One region of the Thiopseudomonas sp. SA1F2-1K genome, then DNA from elsewhere that is predicted to be linked to it. Evidence: predicted binding sites of a transcription regulator. Region 1 holds the regulator's gene; the other holds the start of a gene.
The links. Region 1 encodes sigma-54, which starts transcription at its own class of promoters, with help from an activator protein. Its sites were predicted from a motif close to ANTGGCATNNANNTTGCTNT; they were not measured.
Positions count from the first base shown of each region.

Region 1 (3,415 bases):
TCGTGCCAGAAGCAGCCGCAAATACAACGCCAACGCCGAATACGCAGCAACAATGTAGTTGGCCGTTGCCCGTAAGGTGTGTGAGCAAGATACCTATCGACCGTGCCGCGTGAAACGCCAGCAGCACCGCACTTGGGGCACGGCTCAGGTGCTTTGGTGAAACGGCATTCGATGACGGCGCGTTCTGCACAAAGATGTTGTCCAGTGGCAGTCAGGCCGAGGATATTTAGTTGGCAAAAGCTGGAAAGGTCTGGGCTGGAAAAGGTAAGATTGCTCATGTCGGGGGCTTGGTTTTTGTTGGTGTAGGAGCTTACATTTTCCAAGTTCCCCGGCACCTTTTCCAGCCGGTCAGATTTTTTCCACACCCTCAAATGCGAAGAGCCCCATTAACTCCCGTTTTATTGTCATTGCCGGTGTTGTAATGCATCAGCACTTTACCAATGTCATGCATAAGCCACCGATAAACACACAATCCTGAGCGCGCTTTGGCAAGTTGTATTGAACAGCCATCATTAATCGAAATACGGTGACTCTTCTTTATAAAGAAACCGCGCAGCGTATTGAGCTCGATGCTCTCGACAAGCTATGCAAGCTATTTCAATGTGAGTTCAGTGATTGGTTGGAGTACTTACCAGTCAAGACAGAATAGGCGGGAAATGGCCAAGGATGGCACAGTAATATGTAGGAAAAATAAGATTTTAGATGGTGTAAAAAAAGACTTAAGGTCGTTTTTACTGAGTTAGTAAAATTTGGTATGAGCGATTTGTCACACATACGTCACAGAAGTATCACAGAGGTTTTTTAGGCGGTTTTTAAGGCAGGAATCGCAGGCATAAAAAAAGCCCTAACTTATTGAAAGTTAGGGCTTTAGTATCTGGTTGCGGGAGCCAGATTTGAACTGACGACCTTCGGGTTATGAGCCCGACGAGCTACCAAGCTGCTCCATCCCGCGAGAGCCATTATACACAGGTAAATCACTAACGCAAACTTTATTTTAAATTCTCTTAATTATCAAACACTTAAACAGAAAAATAGGTATTTTGCTCTGAGTTGCCAAACACAAGAAACAAGACAATAAAACTAGCGCACAGCTTACAACCGGCGCTTTGCTTTAAAAGCGCTAAAGGTAGTATTGTTTAGGCATGTATCTTGCTTAAGCTAATGGCTACTTTAATCGGATTCTGTACTCATGAAAGCTTCGCTCACTCTTTCTACTTCTCAACAACTAGCGCTCACGCCCCAGCTGCAACAAGCGATCCGTTTATTGCAAATGTCCTCACTGGATTTGCAGCAAGAGATTCAAGATGCGCTAGAAAGCAATGCCCTACTCGAGTCGGTGGATGAGCATGAAGAGTTCTCTTTTCAAGAACAGGCCTTAGACACTTCCTCGCCGGCAGAAAAAACCACCAACCAACAAGAACCAGACAGTCTCCATACGGATCACTCCGAGACCCAAGAGTGGGAAGAAAAAATTCCAACCGAACTGGCCCTTGATACCAGCTGGGACGATGTTTACCAAACCAGCGCCAGCCATTTACCAAGTACGAGCGATGAAGACTGGGACTATGGGGCTAATACAGCCTCTGACACCAGTTTAAAAGACCACTTACTGTGGCAACTGAACTTACTTAAGCTATCTAATAAGCAGCAAGTAGCCGCCCTCGCCTTAATCGATAACCTTAACGAGGCGGGTTACTTTATTGATAGCTGGGAGCAGTTACTGCAACAACTGCAGCACCAACTCACTGACCTTAGTCAGAGTGAAGCCGAATCATTATTGCAACAGCTGCAGTTGTTTGAACCTGTAGGGGTATTTGCGCGAAGTTTAGGCGAGTGTCTGAGCTTGCAGTTAGCTCAGCTTCCCGAAACCACTCCGTGGCTTGCTCAAGCCCAGTTACTCTGCAGTAAGTACCTAAACTATCTAGGCGAAAAAGACTTATCTCCTCTGCTTCGGCGCATGCGGATTAATCAAGAGCAGCTCAGCCAAATTGTTAATCTGCTAAAAACACTCGATCCTAAGCCTGGCTTGCAGTATGAAACCGCTAGCACTGAATATATCGTGCCTGATTTGATTTTGAGCAAAGTACAAGATCGCTGGCAAGTTGAACTCAACCCCAATAGCTTACCGCGGATTCGGCTGAGTCAACCTTCAAGTCTAGCGCCAGGCAACACAGGGCAAGGCTTTGTTAATCAGCAATTGCAAGAAGCCCGCTGGTTTATCCGCAGTTTACAAAACCGTGGCGAAACGCTTCTTAAAGTAGCCAACGCGATTTTAGAGTTTCAATATGATTTTTTTGAGCGTGGCGCGCAATATATGAAGCCTCTGGTATTAGCCGATGTGGCCGAGGTGCTAGAGATGCACGAATCCACCATTTCGCGTGCCACCGCACAAAAATATATGCATACTCCATTTGGGGTTTATGAGTTGAAGTACTTTTTCTCCAGCCATGTCAACAACCTTGATGGAGAAGACTCTTCCTCAATTGCAATCAAAGCCAAAATTCAAGCACTGATTAAGCAAGAAGATCCCAAAAAACCCTTAAGTGACAGCAAGTTAGCAAACCTTCTAGAAGCTGAAGGAATTAATGTCGCACGGCGTACTGTGGCTAAATACCGCGAAAGCCTAGACATCCCTTCGTCTAGTGACCGAAAGCAACGCTTTTAACCCCACAACAGGTTAATTTAGAGTACAGTAAAGCAACATAGAAATTAAAAAGAGTGTAATAACTACGAGGTCTAGCCTCTAGACCTCTTTCTAAGAGCAAAAAGGAGAGTCCTATGCAAGTTAATATTTCTGGTCATCAGTTAGACGTAACCGAAGCGATGAAAAACTATGTAAACGATAAATTTGCCAAGCTTGAGCGACACTCTGATAAAATCACCAGCGCTCGTGTTGTTATGAGTGTTGAAAAACTAAAGCAAAAAATCGACGCCACTATTTTAATTGCTGGCGGCGAAGTGGTTGCTAACTCAGAGCACGAGGATATGTATGCAGCTATCGATCTCTTGGTCGATAAGCTAGACCGTCAACTGATTAAGCACAAAGAAAAGTTACTTGATCGCAATAAAGGTGCAGTTGAGCACTAACCTCACATGATCCGATTAGAACAAATCCTGACCCCCAGCCGTTGCCAAGTCAACGCGCTGGGTGGCAGCAAAAAACGTGTCCTTGAACAAATTGCTGCCTTAATCGTAAGCGACTGTCCTCAACTTGATGAAGACACCCTCTACGAAAACTTAATTGCCAGAGAGCGCCTAGGCTCTACCGGCTTTGGCGATGGCATTGCTATCCCCCACTGCCGCATGGAAGGCTGCAGCACCCCGATCAGCGCCCTACTGCAACTAGAAACAGCAGTCGATTTTGACGCGATTGACGGTGAACCGGTGGACTTATTCTTTGTCTTACTGGTTCCTG
Region 1 covers NZ_CM172014.1:704,932-708,346, reverse strand. Annotated here, with positions in the region: gene AC2T15_RS03370 (ISL3 family transposase) at 1-278, opposite strand, end outside; gene AC2T15_RS03365 (helix-turn-helix domain-containing protein) at 509-649, shown strand; tRNA gene AC2T15_RS03360 (tRNA-Met) at 876-952, opposite strand; gene AC2T15_RS03355 (RNA polymerase factor sigma-54) at 1,190-2,665, shown strand; gene hpf (ribosome hibernation-promoting factor, HPF/YfiA family) at 2,779-3,087, shown strand; gene ptsN (PTS IIA-like nitrogen regulatory protein PtsN) at 3,094-3,415, shown strand, end outside.

Region 2 (3,415 bases), 480 kb from region 1:
CACGGCCATATAACCGCCCGATATCATTGGTGCTTTTGCGTGATACAGCACAATCAACCAAGCCGCCAACGCACGCAAGCCATCTAAGCTTGGTAAATACGTTGGCAAAACTTGCGTTGGCTTATTCATAATGCGCCGCCAAAAGCTCATACATGGCATCGAGCATGTTATCTGAAGCACTGCCTTTGGGGGCTGAGCCATTGCCTAGCCATACGAATACACCGCCATGCTCATCAAATATTAACGATGAGGATGCACCGAACACATAGCCTTGTTGCACTTGCACCAGTAAGTCACTGCCTTGTTTACGGTACGGAAATAAGGCATAGCCATAGCAAGCGCGCTTTTTGCTTAGGTCGCACTTTTGTGGCCATACGTGCTCGGTAGCGGTGAGTGTATTGTTTTGGCGTTGAGCGGCAATCCATTCAATTAGCCCTAATGCAGTGCCAGACAACCCTGCCGAAGAGGCTAACGCTGGGAAATCCATGTATTCGTAATAATTTTCACTGTAAAACCCAGTATGGCGAAAATCATATTGCACTTCATCGGGCAAATAGGGGCCTACTATAAACTGCATATCAAAGTTGCTGATGCCCAGTGTGTTTTCTAATACCTCGGTAAAAGGTACATCGGTGAGTTGTTCGAGCACCAAGCCAAGCAAGCAATACGTTAAGTTGGAATAGCCATAATCTGTGCCTGGATCAAAATCGAGTGTAAATTTTTCAAGCTGTTCCATATCGCCAGGGCACCACGGCGTTACGGCGTGGCGCGTCATAGGGTCATAGGAACGCAGCCTATCAAGGCCTGCGCTATGGGTAAGTAATTGCTCAATGGTGACCTCTGCCCAGCGTGAATCTTGAGCGTTCTTCGCTTCGGGGATGAACTGAGATAAAGGTGTGTCAAGTGGCAGTGCTTGCTCTGCCATTAAAGTGAGCACGGCTTGTGCGGTAAACAGCTTGGTTAAACTAGCGTAACGGTAGCGAGCCTTGAGGCTGGGGGTTTCACCGCGAGGGGCACTAGCACAGGCAGACATTTCACCATTCGGTGATAAATAAGCCACTTGTGAGGCTAAAGAGCCTTGTTCGCGCCCTGCTTGTAAAACTTGTTTTAGCAATTTTTCTTTAGAGCCATGGCAATGCTCATTATTAGAGGCAAGTAAACTTTCTAAAAGATAAAACTGGCGACTAATCCAAGTGCCATCCTGGGCTGAGTGATGCACAATCCAAAGCCCGAATGAACAAGCTATTACCAGAATGCCGTAGAAACATACTCGTATCATTTTTATTCGCTTAGCTTAATTATAATTTTCAAAACAAAAACGCCCTGAAAAATCAGGGCGTTTTGTAAAACGCATTACTGCTTTCAAGCTAAATTAGTCACCAGTAGCAGGAGCAGCTGCAGCAGTGCATCCTGCAGGTGCAAACTTTTCAGATACAGTTGTACCGCAAGTCCATACAGCATCCTTATCACGCGTCCAGGTTAGTTTTTTAGTTGCAATAGCTTGGGCTGCATTATTACCAAAGGTAGCCTCAATCGTTGTATTAGCATCAGCACTTGCTGCCCAGCTTACAACTAAGCCGCTTTGACCAGTACCGCTACCTTCAGTACCGCTACCATTACCGCTACCTTCATCGCTACCTGCGATTAAATTACTTTTAGTCCATCCTAGCTCACAATCATCACCTGTTTTGCCATCTAGCAAGCAAGCTTCAACTGCTGTACGAAGACTACCCGTCTCACTCATCACACGGCTAACCTGTGACTTAGCAATATAGTTCTGGTACTGAGGAATCGCTACCGCGGCCAAAATACCGATGATCGCTACTACGATCATTAATTCAATAAGGGTAAAACCCTTTTGCATTTGTGCTTTCATGTGAAAACTCCATTTAGGTTAAAAAATCAGACTCGAATGAATCTGTTGCTAAAAGTATAAGCAAGCTTTGTGCCAACTTTCAAATAGTATTTTTATTTACCACTAAAGACTTGGCTTGTACGCCCTGTGGTGCTTAGGCTTAGGGGGCATATTAGCCACTATTTTTTACCCGGTTTTTGTCTTGTATCAGCTAATGATTAACTAATCTAACAATAAAATAAGCTGGCAAAAAAAAGTAATAACTGACGCTAAATGTCAGTTATCGAACAAAATGGCTTGGATTAAAGGCAAGCTTACATAAGCTAAAGTAAGCACGACAGTGACCCACCGCAAAACTCTGCGTTAAATGTTTGGCATGCTGCGGGCAGCCTAGTAAGATGCGGCTTTATTCTTTTACGCAAACAGTGGTACAGGTAGCTAAATGGATGCACCCATTAAATTAGTTGGGCTGGCACGGCAAATTGTTGATGCAGGCTTGGCCGAGCACAATAAAGTGGCTAAAGCAGTGGCCGATGCCAAGTTGGCTGGCCAGCCGGTTATTGCTTGGCTGGTTCAGCATAAATTGGTTAAAGCCAAAGCTGTGATGGAGCTAGCCGCCGATCAGTTTGGCGTGGCCTACTTTGACCTAAATAGTTTTAACGAAAAACTACTTAACAAAGAGCTGCTTAGCGAAAAAACTGCCCGTAAACACCGGGTATTGCCTTTGGCTAAAAAAGGCCATTTATTGTATGTGGGGCTAGCCGACCCTGGGGATCAGGCGGCCCTTAATGAAATTAAATTTACCACCGGGCTAGCGGTAGAAGCGGTACTGGTGGAGCAAGATAAGCTAGATCGGGCCCTAGATAAACTTTACGACAGTCTAGCGGACAGCCTAGGTGGGCTAGATGGCGAAGCCCTTGAAGGATTAGAGACTGAGTCAGACCAAGCCACTGAAAAAGAGCAAGCCACCGATGCCGCCGATGAAGCACCGATTGTGCGCTTTGTTAATAGCATGTTATTACGGGCGATTAAAATGGGTTCTTCGGATTTGCACTTTGAACCCTACGAGCACAGCTACCGGGTGCGTTTTCGTACCGATGGGGTGTTGCACGAGGTGACCAAGCAGCCGGTTAGTGTTCGCGACCGAATTTCCGCACGGTTGAAGGTGATGGCCAGTATGGATATCTCCGAGCGGCGCAAACCCCAAGATGGCCGGATTAAGTTAAAATTATCGCCCACTAAATCTATCGACTTTCGGGTAAATACCTTGCCCACCTTGTGGGGGGAAAAAATTGTCCTGCGGATTTTAGACTCCGACAGTGCCAAATTAGGTATTGATTCTCTGGGTTACGAGCCTGAACAAAAAGCCTTGTATTTAGAAGCCCTAGAACAACCCCAAGGCATGATTTTAGTTACCGGCCCCACTGGTTCGGGTAAAACCGTGTCTTTGTATACTGGGATTAACATTGTTAACACAGTTGAGCGTAATATTTCTACCGCAGAAGACCCAGTAGAAATTAACCTAGAAGGGATTAACCAAGTAAACGTTAACCCTAAGCA
Region 2 covers NZ_CM172014.1:222,068-225,482, forward strand. Annotated here, with positions in the region: gene AC2T15_RS01120 (acyltransferase family protein) at 1-129, opposite strand, end outside; gene AC2T15_RS01125 (serine hydrolase domain-containing protein) at 122-1,279, opposite strand; gene AC2T15_RS01130 (pilin) at 1,373-1,876, opposite strand; gene pilB (type IV-A pilus assembly ATPase PilB) at 2,298-3,415, shown strand, end outside.
Region 2: AC2T15_RS01130 (pilin) is a predicted target of sigma-54. The motif match lies at 1,934-1,953, and genes of this name have one in related genera.